DNA from 2 places in the Synechococcus sp. HK05 genome. Region 1 is predicted to be linked to the other one. Evidence: predicted binding sites of a transcription regulator. Region 1 holds the regulator's gene; the other holds the start of a gene.
What was found. The regulator HrcA, encoded in region 1, represses chaperone genes, less so after heat shock. The targets are predictions, from matches to a motif close to TTAGCACTCNNNNNNNNNGAGTGCTAA.
Positions count from the first base shown of each region.

Region 1 (5,452 bases):
ACTCGGGGCGGCAACAGCAACTCCAGCCGCGCACTGCCAAGCAAGCCGGCCTGGGGCGGCTTGGGCCATTGCAACAACGCCACACCAGCCTTCTTGAGCTGCAGGGCTTCAGGAGCCAGGGCCATCGGCACACCGATCAGGAGCGCCGCCAAGGTGCTGAGGTCGGGCTCATGGCCAACCAGCGCCAGGCGCCGCCAGGCCGGCCGGGGCGACACCGCCCCCAGCCAGCGCTCGAGCAGAGGCAGCGGATCCGCCAAGGGCGCCAAGGCCGCCGCCAACTCCAGCTCCGGAGCCAGTCCAGCCTGAACGGCCAATTCAGCCGTTTGGCGCGCCCGCACCAAGGGGCTGCTCAGCACGAGATCACAACCCAGATCCAGCTCCACCAACTGGCGCAGCTGGGCGACGGTGCGCTCACGGCCTTCGGGCGTGAGGGCGCGCTGAGCGTCGTCGGCACCGGCCATCCGCTCCTCGGCGATGCCATGGCGCAACAGCAACAGTTCCCGTTTGCGCGGCGCCATCGCTACCCCTTGAACTGCAGCAAGCCCCGAAGCCGAACGGCCCGAGCGGAGGGCTCATCGGGCTCGAGGCTCAAGGCGGCTCCATCCACCAACGGCGTGAGCTCACTGCTGGAGAGGGCGCCCACCAGGCGCCACGGCTGCCAGGCCGCCAGCAACTGCTGCGCCGTGGGGCCATCCATGGCCCACTGCACAGGCGCCTTCGGGGTGCCGAGGCTCTCCAGCTGCTCAAGGCGTTCCGCCGGAGCACGGCGGCCTTCATCCTGCTGATTGAGCACGCTGAGGCCCTGCCCCCACCAAGCCCAACCGCCCTGCAGGGAGCGGGCGCCTGCCAGCTGGGCCTGGAGCTGGTCGGGGTTGCCCTTCACCGGCTTCGACTGGAGCTTCGTCCAGGCCTGCAGCGTGAGGCCACGGCTCTGCAGCGGCGAGCTGCTGTAGCCCTGGCTCGCCAAGGCCGCATCCAACAACTCGAGCGGCGGTTGCTGCGCTTTGGTGCCGAGAAGCCAACCATCGCCGGATTGAGCCCAGAGCAAGGGGCCCTGATCCGCAGCCGCCACCAACGCCGGCAACGATGCCGGCAGGCGCTCAAGAGCGCTGCGGAGCAGCGGACCCAGCAGCTGGGCCCAGGGATCAGGATCGCTGGACTCCAGCAGGCGGGCCGGCTCGCTCAGCAGGGCAAGGCTGGTGGCGGGCACCTGCAGCTGCTGCGGCAGGGCTGAGGGCGGCGGCGGCAGAGCGGGCAAGGGCTCCCGCAGCTGGGTGAGCGCATCGAGCTGGAGAGCGCGGCCGGCGGGGCTGAGGGCGGCCACCAGCTCCACGACAGCACCGGGTTCGTCAGCTATTTGGGCAGGCAAACCCAGCCACTGCTCCATCGCCTGCGGCCGGGCGGTGAGCAAGGCCACGCCGTGGCCCAGGCGTGCCACGGCCTGCTGCAGCGGCGCACTGGCGGCCTGATTCAGTTCATCGATCTGCGACACATCGAGGGCCTGCTCCAGCACGCCGCGGCCGGAGGCGATCAGCACCAGTTCGTCGTTGATCAGGGCCGTGGCCAGGGGCTGCGGATCTTGCCCCAGGAGGGCGCCGCGACCACTGATCAGGCCCATGCCGCGGTAACTGCTGATCTGCAGATCGGTGCCGGCCAGGCTGCGGCTCTGCCAGAACCGCTGCAGGAAGCGGCGTGCGCCCTCGCCATCGCGGCTGCGCAGGGCCAGCACCCAACCGGGCTGCTCTGCGGCACCCGGTGGGGTGAGGAGGGCAAAGCTGCTTTCACGCCCCAGCCAGGGGGCCAGCTCCGTGGCGTAATCAAGGCCAGCAGCAGCAAAGGCCCCATCGCGCAGACGATCCGCCGCCGCTGCCGCCTGGCGCCGCTGCCGCGGAGCCGCCACGGCCCTGGCATAGGCAGCGGGCTGATCAGGCGTCAGCAACCAGTGCAGGCTGAGGGGTGCGGTGCGGGGCACAAACCGAGCCGCAAGGGGCAGTTCCAGCCGTTGGCTTTGCAACCCAAGCGGACTGCGCTGCAACAGCAACCACCAGCCCGTTGCCCCCAAACTCAGCAACGCGATGGCCGCCGCCAACACTGCCGCCAGGAAGGGGCGGGCCTTCATCGGTTGCCTGCAGGACTGGCCTCATCTTTATGCATAGCGGCTGTGTTTGGCACCCCGCCAGACCTAGCTTCTGGCGATGAGTACCCCCACACCGATCCGCGCCCTCGACCTGCAGCAACGGCTCCAAGCCGGCGAGCCCCTGCAACTGGTGGATGTGCGTGAGCCGATGGAGCTGGAGCTGGCACGACTGAACGAGCCGGTGATTCACCTGCCCCTGAGCGAATCGGAGCGATGGATCGGCTCCCTGCGGGAGGTGCTGGATCCAGACCTTGAGGTGGTGGTGCTGTGCCACGCCGGCGTGCGCAGCTGGCAATTCGGCTGCTGGCTGATGGAAGCTCAGGGATTTCCCAGGGTGTGGAACCTTCAGGGCGGCATTGATGCCTGGAGCGTGGAGGTGGATTCGAGCGTGCCCCGCTACTAACCCCCCCTACGATCCCCGCACGTCCAACGCAGACGCCGCTCCCGTGCAGCCATTGCCCCGCCGGCAAGAGCAAGTGCTGCAGGCCACCGTGCGCCATTACGTGGACACCACCGAACCGGTGGGCAGCAAAACGCTGGTGCAACGCTTCGGGCTGGAGGCCAGCCCCGCCACCATCCGTTCCGCCATGGGGGCCCTGGAGCAGCGCGGCCTGCTCACCCAGCCCCACACCTCCGCAGGACGAGTGCCCAGCCCCCTGGGCTACCGGCACTACGTGGACTACCTGCTGCCAGCCCCCGGTGCCGCCGCCATCCAGTTGCAGCGAGAGCTCATGGGTCTGAGCCTGCAGTGGGCCGCTTTCGACGACCTGCTGCTGCATCTAGCCCGCCGCCTCGCCGACCTCACGGGGCTCCTGAGCCTGATCACACGGCCGCAGCGGCCCAGCCCCGCCCTGCAGGCCCTGCGCCTGGTGCCCAGCGGTGATCGCCTGATGGTGTTCCTGGTGGATGGCAGCGCCTCCGCCACCAGCCTCAACCTGCGGCTGCCAACGACCGCAGCCGCAGAAGTCCCCGCCCTGGAGCGCTGGGCCAGTCATCAGCTCACCCAGGGCCAACTCAACTGGGATGCCCTACCGCCGCAGCTGCAGCTGAGCGGCCAGCTGCTGCGTCGAGGACTCAGCAGCCATCAACAGGCGCCGGTCGCCCAGAGCGATGGTGCAGTAACCCTGGGGCTTGGCGGCCTGCTCGGCCAACCGGAATTCGGCCAGAGCTCCAGCCTGCGCCCCCTGCTGCAGCTGGTGGAAGAGGAGCCGGCACAGGTGTTGCAGAGCGAGCAAGCCCTGCACTACGGAGGCGTGTGGATCGGCGCTGAACATCCCCACCCCGCTCTCCACAACTGCGCCGTGGTGCAGGCGGGCTATCGCACCAGCAGCGGCAGCAAGGGCCAGGTGGCGCTGATCGGGCCGATGCGGATGGCCTACGCCACAGCCCGCTCCGCCGTGCGCGTTGTGGCTGCAAGCCTGGAACGGCTGCTGAGCTGAGCCTTAGCCGCCGAGGGCGCTGCCCAGCTTGTCGGCCACGGTGTTCACATCCTTGTCGCCACGGCCGGAGAGATTGAGCACCACCTCCGTGCCGGGAGCAAGGGTGGGGCAGAGCTTGTCGAGCCAGGCGAAGGCGTGAGCCGTTTCCAGGGCGGGGATGATCCCCTCCAGGCGACACAGAAGCTGCAGCGCATCCAGGGCTTCCGCATCGGTGACGGCGCCGTATTCAGCCCGGCCGATGGTTTTGAGGTAGCTGTGCTCAGGGCCAACGCCGGGGTAATCGAGGCCGGCGCTGATCGAGTGGGCTTCCTGCACCTGGCCTTCGCTGTCCTGGAGCAGCAGGCTCATGGCGCCGTGCAGTACACCCACGCGGCCCTCGGTGATCGTGGCGGCATGGCGGCCAGTGGCCACACCATCGCCGGCGGCTTCCACACCCACCAGGCGCACATCGGTGTCCTGCACGAAGGGATGGAACAGGCCCATGGCATTGGAGCCACCGCCCACGCAGGCCACCAGCACATCGGGGTTGCGGCCGAAGGCTTCATGGCACTGGCGTTTGGTTTCCTCGCCGATCACAGCGTGGAAGTCGCGCACCAGCATCGGGAACGGGTGCGGGCCGGCCACCGAACCGAGGATGTAGTGGGTGCTCTCCACGTTGGTCACCCAGTCGCGGATCGCTTCGCTGGTGGCGTCCTTGAGGGTGGCGGTACCGGCGGTGACGGGCTGCACCGTGGCCCCCAGCAGGCGCATGCGGAACACATTCAGCGCCTGGCGGCGCATGTCTTCTGCGCCCATGTACACGACGCACTCCAGGCCGAAGCGGGCACAAACAGTGGCGGTGGCCACGCCGTGCTGACCAGCGCCGGTTTCGGCAATGATCCGCTTCTTGCCCATGCGCAGGGCGAGCAGCGCCTGACCGAGGGCGTTGTTGATCTTGTGGGCGCCGGTGTGGTTGAGGTCTTCGCGCTTCAGCCAGATGCGCGGGCCGCCCTCGGGCCGCCGGTAGTGCTCGCTGAGCCGCTCGGCCTCATACAGCGGATTGGGGCGCCCCACATAGGTGCGCAGCAGATGGTTGAGCCGCTCGGTAAAGGCCGGATCCTTCCAGGCCTCAGCAGCAGCCTGCTCCAGCTCTGCCAGGGCAGGGATCAACGTTTCCGGAACGTACTGACCACCGAACTGGCCATAGCGCCCGAGGCTGTTGGGCCTGGCGGCAAGCTCCAGGGCTGCGTGGTCAACCTGGGGAACGCTGCTGGTCACCGGCGCCTGAGCGGAATCACTGCAGCGTAGGAACTGGTGGCGGCGGCAGCGCCGGCCAGCCAGGCGGTTCATCGATGCGGATCCGACCCGCTTCGCGGCGGCAGGGCTCTGCCGGCTCCACCAACACACCAAACAAGCTCGCTTTGATCCGGTCGTCGGCGAGCTGGCACTCCGCAGCAGCCGATTGTCCCTGCAGGCCGAACCGCACCATCTCCAGCTGCAGGGGAGGCAGATCCATCGCGTGAGGCGGCTGAGGCGGTGCGAGCCAGTGATGCGCTGAACTGGGTTTAGCGAAAGGCAGCGCGATGGCCAAGGGCGGCTGGCAGGAATTCAGCAGACCAGAGAGCCTCCAGCGCGGTGCACCAGCCTCGGAGCCCACAGCCAAGAACCAGCAACGGGTGCGGGTGCAGCGCACCAAGGCGGGCAAGGGCGGAAAGATGGTGACGGCGATCACCGGCCTGGAAGCCCCCGACAGCGAGCTCAAGGCCCTGCTCAAACAGCTGAAGGCAGCGGCAGGAACCGGCGGCACCGTGAAGGATGGGGTGATCGAACTGCAGGGCGACCAGGTGGCCCCAGCCCTGGCGGCCCTGGAGAAGGCGGGCTATCGCCCGAAGCAGGC
Region 1 is NZ_JAHRXJ010000011.1:586,242-591,693, reverse strand. Features, by position in the region: gene sixA (phosphohistidine phosphatase SixA) at 1-518, opposite strand, end outside; gene KUL97_RS12385 (DUF3352 domain-containing protein) at 521-2,119, opposite strand; gene KUL97_RS12380 (rhodanese-like domain-containing protein) at 2,196-2,540, shown strand; gene KUL97_RS12375 (heat-inducible transcriptional repressor HrcA) at 2,584-3,576, shown strand; gene trpB (tryptophan synthase subunit beta) at 3,580-4,833, opposite strand; gene KUL97_RS12365 (hypothetical protein) at 4,850-5,071, opposite strand; gene KUL97_RS12360 (translation initiation factor) at 5,139-5,452, shown strand, end outside.

Region 2 (5,452 bases), on a different contig from region 1:
GGCTTCAGCGTTGATGCTGCTGCCGAGCTCGGCAGCATTCACCAACACCGTCACTTCGTCGGCATCCACTTCGGCAAAACCACCCTGGAGGGCGATGGCCTTCCAGCCATTGCCTTCACGCACCCGCAGCACACCGAAATCGAGGGCGGTGAGGAGGGAGACGTGGCCGGGGAGAATGCCGAGCTGACCGGTGGTACTGGGCAGGATCACTTCGTCGGCGTTGCCGTCGAAGACGCTCTGGTCGGGTGCCAGAACGCGGAGGGTGAGAGACATCAGTTAAGACTCCGGATCAGCCTTTGGCGTCAGCCTGGATCTTGGCGGCCTTGGCCTTCACTTCATCGATGTTGCCCACCAGGTAGAAGGCAGCTTCGGGGAGGTGATCCAGTTCACCGGCCAGGATCATGTTGAAGCCCTTGATGGTGTCCTCGAGCTTCACGTACTTTCCGGGCATGCCGGTGAAGATCTCAGCCACGAAGAAGGGCTGGGAGAGGAACTTCTCGATCTTGCGGGCGCGATCCACGGTGCGGCGGTCGTCTTCGGACAGTTCGTCCAGACCAAGAATCGCGATGATGTCCTGGAGCTCCTTGTAGCGCTGCAGGGTGGACTGCACGGCACGGGCGGTGCGGTAGTGCTCGTCACCCACAACGGCGGGCTGGAGCATGGTGCTGGTGGAATCGAGGGGATCCACAGCGGGGTAGATGCCCTTGGATGCCAGGCCGCGGCTGAGCACGGTGGTGGCGTCCAGGTGGGCGAAGGTGGTGGCGGGAGCGGGGTCGGTCAGGTCGTCCGCAGGCACGTACACGGCCTGGATCGAAGTGATCGAACCTTCCAGGGTGGAGGTGATGCGCTCTTGCAGTTCACCCACGTCGGTGCCGAGGGTGGGCTGGTAACCCACAGCCGAAGGCATGCGGCCCAGCAGAGCCGACACCTCAGAACCGGCCTGCACGAAGCGGAAGATGTTGTCCACGAACAGCAGCACGTCCTGCTTGTTCACATCGCGGAAGTGCTCGGCCATGGTCAGAGCCGACAGACCCACGCGCATACGGGCGCCGGGGGGCTCGTTCATCTGGCCGTAGCAGAGGGCCACCTTCGACTTGGAGAGGTCGTCGGCGTTGATCACGCCCGACTCCTTGAATTCCTCGTAGAGGTCGTTGCCCTCACGGGTGCGCTCACCCACGCCGCCGAACACGGACACACCGCCGTGCTCTTTGGCGATGTTGTTGATCAGCTCCTGGATCAACACGGTTTTGCCCACACCGGCACCACCGAACAGGCCCACCTTGCCGCCCTGGCGGTAGGGAGCCAGCAGGTCGATCACCTTGATGCCGGTCTCGAACACCTTGGGCTTGGTTTCGAGGTCGGTGAGCTTGGGAGCTTCACGGTGGATCGGAGCCGTGGCGGTGGCGTTCACCGGACCCTGCTCGTCGACGGGCTCGCCGAGCACGTTGAAGATGCGGCCCAGGGTGGCTTCACCCACGGGCACGGAGATCGGAGCGCCGGTGTCGAGGGCTTCCATGCCACGCACCAGTCCGTCGGTGCTGCTCATGGCCACGGCGCGGACGCGGTGGTCACCCAGGAGCTGTTGCACCTCGGCGGTCAGAGCCACGTCTTGACCGGCGGAGTTTTTGCCCGTCACGCGGAGGGCGTTATAGATCTTGGGCAGCTTGCCGGCCGGGAATTCAACGTCGATCACCGGGCCGATCACCTGCCGGATGATGCCTTTGGTGCCGGTGGCAGTAGCAGCAGCCATTTATGGGAGAAGTCGCTGGGGACGCGCAGCGGGACTAGACCCGCTCCGAAGCGGCGCAACCTTACCACTGCGTGCCATCCACCCCGTTCGGTTCGGTAGGGCCGCAGCTGCTGTTCGGTCAACCGCCCCGGTCCGCAGTTGAACGGCGGCCTGCCGCCCTCATACCTTGGCACTCACGGCAGGCGAGTGCTAACTCCCTCCGCCGGGCGTTTCAACGCCGCGACCCTGGCAGCGTCTCTGGCGCCATGCCAATGGTTTCGCCTTTTTCATCGCATTCCATCCATGGCTGCTGTTTCTCTCAGCGTTTCCACCGTTAAGCCCCTCGGCGACCGCATCTTCATCAAGGTGTCGGAGTCTGAGGAGAAAACCGCCGGCGGCATCCTTCTGCCTGACACCGCCAAGGAAAAGCCCCAGGTGGGCGAAGTGGTGCAGGTGGGCCCCGGTAAGCGCAACGACGACGGTTCCCGTCAGGCCCCCGAAGTGAGCGTGGGCGACAAGGTGCTTTACAGCAAGTACGCCGGCACCGACATCAAGCTCGGCGCCGATGAGTACGTGCTCCTGTCCGAGAAGGACATCCTGGCCGTCGTCAACTGAGCGATCGCTCACCGCGATTCAGATTTTCCTTAACCGTTTCAACAGCGAGATCCGCCTTCCATGGCTAAGCGCATCATTTACAACGAGCAGGCCCGCCGCGCCCTCGAAAAAGGCATCGACATCCTGGCCGAATCCGTGGCCGTGACCCTGGGTCCCAAGGGCCGCAACGTGGTGCTGGAGAAGAAGTTCGGCGCTCCTCAGATCATCAACGACGGCGTCACCATCGCCAAGGAGATCGAGCTCGAGGATCACATCGAGAACACCGGTGTGGCCCTGATCCGTCAGGCCGCCTCCAAGACCAACGACGCTGCTGGTGACGGCACCACCACCGCCACCGTTCTGGCGCACGCCATGGTGAAGGCCGGTCTGCGCAACGTGGCCGCCGGCGCCAACGCCATCACCCTGAAGAAGGGCATCGACAAGGCTGCCGAGTTTCTGGTTGAGAAGATCAAGGAGCACGCCAAGCCGATCAGCGACTCCAACGCCATCGCTCAGGTGGGCACCATCTCCGCCGGCAACGACGAAGAGGTGGGCCGCATGATCGCCGACGCCATGGACAAGGTCGGCAAAGAGGGTGTGATCTCCCTCGAGGAAGGCAAGTCGATGACCACCGAACTGGAGGTCACCGAGGGCATGCGCTTCGACAAGGGCTACATCTCGCCCTACTTCGCCACCGACACCGAGCGCATGGAAGCGGTGCTCGAGGACCCCTACATCCTCCTCACCGACAAGAAAATCGGCCTGGTGCAGGATCTGGTGCCCGTGCTCGAGCAGATCGCTCGCACCGGCAAGCCTCTGCTGATCATCGCCGAGGACATTGAGAAGGAAGCCCTCGCCACTCTGGTGGTGAACCGCCTGCGCGGCGTGCTCAACGTGGCTGCTGTGAAGGCCCCTGGCTTCGGCGATCGCCGTAAGGCCATGCTCGAGGACATCGCCGTTCTCACCAACGGTCAGCTGATCACCGAAGACGCCGGCCTCAAGCTGGAGAACGCCAAGCTGGAGATGCTGGGCACCGCCCGCCGCATCACCATCAACAAGGACACCACCACCATCGTGGCCGAAGGCAACGAGGTGGCTGTGAAGGCCCGCTGCGAGCAGATCCGCAAGCAGATGGACGAAACCGACTCCTCCTATGACAAGGAGAAGCTGCAGGAGCGTCTGGCCAAGTTGAGCGGCGGTGTGGCTGTGGTCAAGGTGGGCGCTGCCACCGAAACCGAGATGAAGGACAAGAAGCTGCGCCTGGAAGACGCCATCAACGCCACCAAGGCGGCCGTTGAAGAGGGCATCGTTCCTGGCGGTGGCACCACCCTGGCCCACCTGGCACCTGCTCTCGAGCAGTGGGCAGCCTCCAACCTCTCCGGCGAAGAGCTGATCGGCGCCACCATCGTGGCTTCCGCCCTCACCGCTCCTCTCAAGCGCATCGCTGAGAACGCTGGTGTGAACGGCTCTGTGGTAGCCGAGCACGTGAAGAACAAGCCCTTCTCCGAGGGCTACAACGCTGCTACCGGCGAGTACGTCGACATGCTGGCCGCCGGCATCGTGGACCCCGCCAAGGTGACCCGTTCCGGTCTGCAGAACGCTGCTTCGATCGCCGGCATGGTGCTCACCACCGAGTGCATCGTGGCTGATCTGCCCGAGAAGAAGGAAGCAGCTCCTGCCGGCGGCGGCATGGGCGGCGACTTCGACTACTGAAGCCAGACGGGAAGAGGCTGACCTCTTCCCTCGCACCATTCAGTCATCGCAACGCCTTTGGGGCACGTCCGTGCCCCATTTTTTGTGCCTGCCGCTCGGCGTGGATCGGAGGCGCCCAAGCCCTGTTGAGGGCCTGTTGTATAGGCTCTGCAATATGAGCCTATGCCAGGGGGCTGTTGTCGTGCTGACGGGAGGGCTGGGAGGCGAAGGTGGAAAGACTCGTTGCTGAGCGGGGAAATGGACGCGAGGAGGGAGGTGTATTGTTCTGGCTATACGAATCTTGCTTGTGTCGCGTCCTGGGGCTTTCGCTGCAAATTTCAGGCCTGAAGTCTTGGATCGCTTCAGGGATCTCTGCAGGCGGCAGGGAAAGCAGTACACCAAGGTTCTCGAGCGCCTGGCTGAGGTTTACCTGGAGACAGAAGGTGCCGTGCTGGATGGAGTGGTTTCTGTTGGACCGCCAGACCCTGACAGGAAGAAGCGGCTGGTCCAAGTGGAGTCACTCCAGAACAAGCTGCTGGAAGATCTCTTGAAGCGTGTGGAGCTCCTGGAGAAGCACAAGGTGAAGGCCGACTATGAGCTCGAGCGTGTGCAAAAGAGCCTTGCGTTTCTGCGCTCCGGTCTTCACGAGCCAGGCTCCAGGAGCTGACCCTTCAGGGACTTGACCCGACCCGCAACAATGTTCGCTGTGAACAGTCGGTAGGTGGTGCTGTCTGAAACGGTATCCGTCATCACCGAATGAATTCGCGTGCGGTTTCCTTTGCGACAGCGTCGATTGCTGATCGCTGCTCTCACTGTTCCAGCGCTTCAGCTCTTGCTGGGTGCCTTCCTTCCGGCCCAGGCTGCAGAGGCCACGCTGGATAGCTCCGACAACACCCTGCTCCTGATCTCGGCAGCGATGGTGTTGTTGATGACCCCTGGTCTGGCCTTCTTCTACGGCGGCTTTGTTCAGGGGCGCAACGTGCTCAACACGATGGCGATGAGCTTCGTGATGATGGGCATCGCCACCTTGGTGTGGGCGAGTTTTGGTTTCAGCTTGGCCTTCGCTGATGGCGGCGCCGCCCAGGCTGTGGTGGGAAACCCCTTCACCTTTGCTCTGCTTGAGCGTCTGCCGGAGGTCTGGGATGGCTTGGCCGTTCCCGGCCTCACCTTTGCCCTGTTCCAGGGCATGTTCGCGATCATCACGCCGGCTCTGATTTCAGGCGCCCTGGTGGAGCGCATCAGCTTCCGCTTCTGGTGCCTGTTCACGCCGATCTGGCTGCTCCTGGTTTATTCCCCGTTGGCCCATATGGTCTGGGGCGGCGGCTTCCTCGGTAAGGATCTCGACTTCGCCGGTGGCACCGTGGTGCACATCAGCTCCGGTGTCACGGCATTGGTGCTGGCTGGTCTGATTGGCGCCCGGCGCCAGTGGCCCAAGGC
Region 2 is NZ_JAHRXJ010000001.1:79,394-84,845, forward strand. Features, by position in the region: gene atpC (ATP synthase F1 subunit epsilon) at 1-273, opposite strand, end outside; gene atpD (F0F1 ATP synthase subunit beta) at 290-1,750, opposite strand; gene groES (co-chaperone GroES) at 2,033-2,344, shown strand; gene groL (chaperonin GroEL) at 2,405-4,036, shown strand; gene KUL97_RS00430 (hypothetical protein) at 4,368-4,682, shown strand; gene KUL97_RS00435 (ammonium transporter) at 4,809-5,452, shown strand, end outside.
Region 2: groES (co-chaperone GroES) is a predicted target of HrcA. The motif match lies at 1,917-1,943, and genes of this name have one in related genera.